Regions from separate parts of the Pseudomonas sp. 8(2025) genome, predicted to be linked through region 2. Evidence: riboswitches for the same ligand, from Rfam matches in the RefSeq annotation. Region 2 holds a riboswitch; each other region holds the start of a gene.
The links. Region 2 has a riboswitch for cobalamin ahead of ACUXVH_RS26405 (CbtB domain-containing protein). Riboswitches for the same ligand answer to the same signal wherever they lie in the genome.
Positions count from the first base shown of each region.

Region 1: it holds a riboswitch for cobalamin, as region 2 does, so the genes downstream of both, ACUXVH_RS10725 (TonB-dependent receptor) here and ACUXVH_RS26405 (CbtB domain-containing protein) in region 2, are expected to answer to the same signal.
Region 3: it holds a riboswitch for cobalamin, as region 2 does, so the genes downstream of both, cobO (cob(I)yrinic acid a,c-diamide adenosyltransferase) here and ACUXVH_RS26405 (CbtB domain-containing protein) in region 2, are expected to answer to the same signal.

Region 1 covers NZ_JBQOIE010000004.1:241,325-243,579, forward strand. The annotation lists gene ACUXVH_RS10720 (NAD-dependent epimerase/dehydratase family protein) at 1-844, opposite strand, end outside; cobalamin riboswitch at 1,208-1,412, shown strand; gene ACUXVH_RS10725 (TonB-dependent receptor) at 1,523-2,255, shown strand, end outside.
Region 2 covers NZ_JBQOIE010000017.1:28,915-31,169, reverse strand. The annotation lists gene cobW (cobalamin biosynthesis protein CobW) at 1-551, opposite strand, end outside; cobalamin riboswitch at 650-861, opposite strand; cobalamin riboswitch at 1,003-1,228, shown strand; gene ACUXVH_RS26405 (CbtB domain-containing protein) at 1,325-1,513, shown strand; gene ACUXVH_RS26400 (CbtA family protein) at 1,525-2,226, shown strand; gene ACUXVH_RS26395 (cobalamin biosynthesis protein) at 2,223-2,255, shown strand, end outside.
Region 3 covers NZ_JBQOIE010000019.1:27,123-29,377, reverse strand. The annotation lists gene ACUXVH_RS27485 (PQQ-dependent sugar dehydrogenase) at 1-188, opposite strand, end outside; gene ACUXVH_RS27480 (hypothetical protein) at 259-840, opposite strand; cobalamin riboswitch at 1,012-1,244, shown strand; gene cobO (cob(I)yrinic acid a,c-diamide adenosyltransferase) at 1,326-1,937, shown strand; gene ACUXVH_RS27470 (cobyrinate a,c-diamide synthase) at 1,948-2,255, shown strand, end outside.

The DNA.
Region 1 (2,255 bases), on a different contig from region 2:
CCTTGGAATGGCGGATATCCCCGGAGCGGGTCGCGCCGTGGCTCACCTGCAGCGGCTTGCCGCTGATCTGCTGCAGGGCGCCAATCAGATCGTTGAGGGTGGTCACCCCGCCGAGCCCGACATTGGTGGCATCGGCTGCCGGCGCGGGGCATTCCAGGCCCTGCACCAGGATCTTCACCAGGTCCGCGACATAGACGAAGTCGCGGGTCTGCCCGCCATCGCCGAACAGGGTGATGGGCCGCCCGGCCTTGGCCCGCTCGCTGAAAATGCTGATCACCCCGGAATACGGCGATGAAGGGTCCTGGCGCGGGCCGAAGATATTGAAAAAGCGCAGGATCACCGGTTCCAGCCCATGCTGGCGGCGGTAGAAGTCCAGGTAGTACTCGCTGGCGAGCTTGTCCGCCGCGTAGGGCGTGAGGGGAGATTTAGGGGTGTCTTCGGCAATCGGCGTGCCCTCGCCGTTATTGCCATAGACCGCAGCACTGGAGGCGAACACCACGCGGCGGATACCGGCCGCGGTCATCGCCTCGCACAGGCGCAGGGTGGCGATGAAATTGCTCTGGTGGGTGGCCACCGGGTCTTCGACCGAAGCCTGGACCGACGCCACAGCAGCCAGATGCACCACGGCATCGCAGCCCTGAACGGCATCCGCCAGGAGTGCCGCATCGGCGGCATCCCCCACCAGCAGTTCCAGGCCAGCATCGCCCATGGGCAGATTGCCGACCTTGCCCGTGGAAAGGTCGTCCAGAACCCGCACCGCATAACCCTTGGCCAGCAGTGCATCCACGAGGTGAGAACCGATAAAACCAGCGCCCCCAGTAACCAGTATCCGTTCGGCAGACATAGATCATTCCAAAGAGAAAAACCGCGGCTACGCCGTCTGAAGCTAGCACAGCCAACGGATCAGCCCTGGCTACTTGCCATCCTGGCCATCATGTTTTGTTTGGCTGCTCTGCCCCATAGGCTGTTTCGCCTTTTTTCGGAGCAGAGTTCAGAGCTTTGGCGTCAAAAAAAAACTCAAGATAATCAATCGCTCAGCGCCGACATACTGGGTCAGAAAAGCAAAATCGTCAATAATGCGTCGATATTTGTCGATTATTTAAGCGCCAGGAAAAATAGGTCAATATATTGACTTTCCCAACATAAAGCGCTGAAACCGCCGCCGTAGCTGGCCACATGCCATTGACGCAAGGGCTCGGCAGTGCTCATATGCGCGCCAGTTTCAGGTGTCCCATGCCGCCGTGCATGGGGTTAAACGGGAAGCCGGTGCGTCATTTCGATGATCAGTCCGGCGCTGCCCCCGCAACGGTAAGCGAGCGAAGCATTCGACAGACCACTGTGCCAAGGCATGGGAAGGTGAATGCCTCATGACCCTCGCAAGCCCGGAGACCGGCCTGCAACTTCGTTTGACAACCCCGCGGTGGGCGGGCGCAGTCCGGTTTTCGTGGGCGCGGCTGCCCGCGATTCCCTATGCGTTGTTCCCTCCGGGATTCATTCATTCCTTACAAGTAGTAGGAATCGCATGTCCCGCACCTCCTTGCTGCAACACCTGGCGAGCCCCTCGCTGTGTTTCACCCTCCTGCCTTGCATGGCCTACCCGGCGCTGGCCTTGGCTGAACAGAAAACCTCCCTGGTCTTGCCCGAGACCCAAGTGAACGGAGTCTCCAGCGCCCCGCAAACCTCTCTGGACACGCCCCTGCCCGCCGGCTCGCGGCTGAACCTCACGGCCCTGGAGACTCCGGCCAGCACCAGCAGCCTGGGCAACGACGCCATCAGCAACCGCAACAACCTCACGGTGCAGGATGCCGTTACCCGCTCCCCCGGCATCACCAGCATCGCCACCCCGGGCAACGGCAATACCGCACTGTCGGCCCGCGGCTTTACCGGGCACTCCTCGGTGATGACCCTGTTCGACGGCGCGCGCCTGTACACCGGCGCCGGCAGCCAGACCTTCCCGGTGGACCCGTGGATGGTCGAGCGCATCGACGTGATCCGCGGCCCGGCCTCGGTGCTGTACGGGGAAGGCGCCACCGGCGCGGTGATCAACGTGATTGCCAAGAAGCCCTTCGACGGTGAGATCCACAACCACCTGCGCCTGGGCTATGGCTCCCATGATCGCCAGCAACTGGGCCTGGACAGCGGCGGCTCGCTGACCGATACCCTGAGCTACCGCCTGACCCTGAACCAGCAACAGAGCAATGGCTGGGTCGACCAGGGCCAGTCACGCAGCCTGGCACTCAGCGCGGCGTTACGCT
Region 2 (2,255 bases):
ACCAGGTCGGCGCTGGACAGCTGGTCGGCGAACAGCTCATGCAGCGGCGATTCGTGGTCCAGGTTGGGGTCGAGCTTGCGCTGGGCGTCCACTTGATCGGGGAAGGCGGCGAAGGTGCCGGCGGCCACGGCCGGGCTGTCGACCACGGTGATCACCGCATCGACGGTGCAGGCACTGCGGATTTCCGGCCACTGGAAGGCCTGGACCAGAGGCTTGGGCAGCGCCAGGCCGGAGGTCTCGATGAGGATGTGGTCCAGGTCGCCACGGCGCGCCACCAGTTCGCGCATCACCGGGAAGAACTCCTCCTGCACGGTACAGCACAGGCAACCGTTGGCCAGCTCGTAGACTCGGCCGCTGGCCTCTTCCTCGGTGCAGCCGATGGCGCATTGCTTGAGGATTTCGCCGTCGATGCCCAGCTCGCCGAATTCGTTGACGATCACCGCAATGCGCCGGCCCTGGGCGTTGTCCAGCATGTGCCGGAGCAAGGTGGTCTTACCCGAGCCAAGGAAGCCGGTGACGATGGTGACGGGAAGTTTGGCCAGTGTTTTCATCGGATGCCCTTTGGCAAAAGGAGGCGGGCAAACGGGACGAGAACCGCAACGCCGGGCGCGCGGAGATTTCGCCACCGGATCACCCCGCCCGGTTGTAGTGAGAATCTTGGATCGAGGCAGGTCTCCTGGCTGAGGGCTTGCCAGTCGTCGGACCGGCGATTGCTGCGCCTTCCCACCGGCGTCGTCGACGCCCATGCAGTGGCCTTGCAGCAATCGAACCCTTCACAGTTGCGGGGGCAGCCGCGGCATCGACCGCGTTCCCTTCTTAGCTTCGACCCGTGGCCGAAGAACCTCGAAAGCGCAAGGCTACGCAGAGCCAGGGGGACGGTCAATCGACAATGCGCCCGTAGCAGCCGGCTTGCCGGCGAAAGAGCCATTGAACCTTGCGCGAGCGCGGCGCACACCTGCGCAGCGGTCACGGCAATTGACGCCCCTGCCCCGCCCATGATCTCCTACACACCTTGTTACGGGTGCCCCTTACAGGGTGAAACGGGAAACCGGTGAATCACGTGCTTAACTAAAAAGCCGTGGCCAGTCCGGTGCTGCCCCCGCAACGGTAAGCGAGCGAAGTGTCAGATCCACTGTGCCAAGGCATGGGAAGGCGACACTTGCTGGCACGGCATGACACAGCCCTGCCCCTCGCAAGCCCGGAGACCGGCCCGCAACACTTACATAACAACCCGCGGTGGGCGGGCGCTGTTGCAAACCCTGCGTGGCCATCACGCGGGGTTTTCCTGCGCCTCTACCCCGCTGACACTCCAGAGGGAAGCGCCATGTCGATCATCAGCAGCACCAGCCACTCCGCCAGCACGACCTCCACCCTGAGCCAGCGCCTGGTGGCCGCCATCGGCGCCTCGATCCTCGGCGCGTGCCTGGTGTACTTCGCCGGCTTCTCCCACATCGAGGCGGTGCACAACGCGGCCCACGACACCCGCCACAGCGCCGCCTTCCCTTGCCATTGAGACCTGCCGACATGATCAAGCGTATCGCGCAAACCGCAGGTTTCACCGGCCTCTTGGCCGCCCTGCTGCTGACCCTGCTGCAAAGCTTCTGGGTCGCCCCGTTGATCCTGCAGGCGGAAACCTATGAAAAGGCCCCCGCGGCCGAAGTCCATGAGCACGTCGAAGGCGCCATGGCCGCCCACAGCCACGATGCCGAAGCCTGGGAGCCGGAAGACGGCTGGCAGCGCGTGCTGTCCACCACCGGAGGCAACCTGGTGGTGGCCGTGGGCTTCGCCCTGATGCTGGCCGGCCTCTACACCCTGCGCGCGCCGAACCGCACGTCCCAGGGCCTGCTCTGGGGCCTGGCCGGCTATGCCACCTTCTGCCTGGCGCCGACCCTGGGCCTGCCGCCGGAACTGCCGGGCACCGCCGCAGCCGACCTGGCACAGCGGCAGATCTGGTGGGTCGGCACCGCCGCCTCCACCGCTGTGGGCATTGCCCTGATCGTGTTCGCCCGCAACTGGCTGCTGAAGGTCCTGGGCGCGGCCATCATCGCCGTACCCCACGTGATCGGCGCGCCGCAGCCGGAAGTGCATTCGATGCTGGCCCCGGAAGAACTGGAAGCGCAATTCAAGATCGCCTCGCAGCTGACCAATGCGGCCTTCTGGCTGGCCCTCGGGCTGATCAGCGCCTGGTTGTTCCGGCGCAAGAGCGCGGGCCAGTACTCGGCATGATCGAAGTGAGCGCAGCGCCGACCCTGGTG
Region 3 (2,255 bases), on a different contig from region 2:
TGGGGTTTTGCACCTTGCGGCCAGCCGATGGCGGGGGCGATGTTGACCGTGGGGATCAACGTCGGGTTGGGTTCCGGCAGCTTGGGGTTGGGGCCGGTGCCGTCGGACACCTGCAGGCTGGAAGTTTCGCCGCAGGCGGCGAGGCCGGCGGCGATGGCGATCAGTAGGCTGTGCTGAAGCTTGAGCATGCGAATTTCCCTATGAGTGCACGGACGTCGTAGTCATAGAGAAGCATAGCCAGTCGATGGTTCCGCCCGATCAGCGGGCCTCCTTGAAGAGCACGGCGACGCCCGGGTGGTAGTGGCCGGCCTCGTTGTGCAGCTTGCGATAGGCGTAGGGGAAGTACCAGGCCACGGCGCAACAGTGCTCTTTCTGCAGTTCGTCGAGCATGTCCTGGAGCTCTTCCGGGGTAGCGCTGTGCTGGGATTTTTGTGGGGCAACGAACAGGCAACCCAGTCTCAGGTCGCTGGCGTAGCTGATCTTTCTTGCATCCTGGGCAACGTCCAGCAGTGCCTGGGTCAGGTTCAGGCTGTTGACCCTTGGCCAGCGCTGGGTGGCGTGGATGTAGGCGCGCTCTTCCTTGGTGGCCAGGTACAGGTCGGTGCGGGCGTTGCGCGCACCTTCTTCCTGCTGTTTCCTGCTGGGGCTGTGTTCCAGGCTGACCATCTCGGCCATCCAGGCCGCCGCGCTGAGCAGCCCGAGATTGGCCTGCTCGTCGAACCAGTAGGGCGTTTCGTTATCGCCGCGAACCGCGTTGTAGCGATCGATGCAATCGAACCAGCGTTCCAGCATCGGGCGCAGGAATTCCAGCTTCGGATTGCTGATGATCATGCCTTGCATCGAACTCACCCCTTATTGTTGTGTGGTTGGCGCCTGGGGCGCTGAAAAGTGGCTATTTGATATCATTGCTCTGAGTGTGGCACAAGATTGGCGTCAGTTTATTGATGCAGTGCAGTTTTGTGCCGGGGGCGACGGCCGGCTTTAATTGACGCTCCACCCCCAACCCTCTAACCTTCGCGACTTGTTTCAGGTGCTCTGTGGCCGGTGGCCGACAGAGTGAAACAGGGAAGCCGGTCAGGGTCTGTTCCAGTGATGGAGCCGACGACGATTCCGGCGCTGCCCCCGCAACGGTAGATGAGTCAAGACTGCGCCTGACGCCACTGTGTCAATGACACGGGAAGGCGCGCAGTCCGGCAGCCATGCCGCTCATGAGCCCGGAGACCGGCCTGATCCATCCAACGGCATCACGGTGGGCGATGCCAGGCTAGCGCCGTCTGTTCCTTTTCCCTGCCCCCCGTTCCCCAGCCCCAACGGAGAGCTGCCCCATGAGTGAATCCCCCGATCGTGACGAGCGCCATCTGGCGCGCATGTTGCGCAAAAAAGCCGTGATCGATGAACGCATTGCCAACTCGCCCAACGAATGCGGCCTGCTGCTGGTATTGACCGGCAACGGCAAGGGCAAGAGCAGCTCGGCCTTCGGCATGCTGGCGCGGTCCATGGGCCACGGCATGCAGTGTGGCGTGGTGCAGTTCATCAAGGGGCGTAACAGCACCGGCGAAGAACTGTTCTTCCGGCGTTTCCCCGAGCAGGTGCGCTTTCACGTGATGGGCGAAGGCTTTACCTGGGAAACCCAGGATCGCCAGCGCGATATCGCTGCGGCTGAAGCCGCCTGGGCGGTTTCCAGGGAGTTGCTGAGCAACCCGGATATTGGCCTGGTGGTGCTCGACGAGCTGAACATTGCCCTCAAGCACGGCTACCTGGACCTGGATCAGGTGCTCAGTGACCTGCAGGCACGTCCGCCCATGCAGCATGTGGTAGTGACCGGTCGCGGCGCCAAGCCGGAGATGATCGAGCTGGCCGATACCGTGACCGAGATGGGCATGGTCAAGCACGCCTTCCAGGCCGGGATCAAGGCGCAGAAAGGTGTCGAGCTGTGAGCGTGAATTCATGACTGATGTTCGTCATTGCCCGGCAGTGTTGATCGCCGCACCGGCTTCCGGCCAGGGCAAGACCACGGTGACCGCGGCCCTGGCCCGCTTGCACCGCAACCGGGGGCGCAAGGTCCGGGTCTTCAAGTGCGGCCCGGATTTCCTCGACCCGATGATTCTTGAGCGCGCCAGTGGTGCCGCGGTGTACCAGTTGGACATGTGGATGGTGGGCGAGCAGGAAAGCCGCCGTCTGCTCTGGGAGGCGGCGGGAGAGGCCGACCTGATTCTGATCGAAGGGGTCATGGGCCTGTTCGATGGCACCCCTTC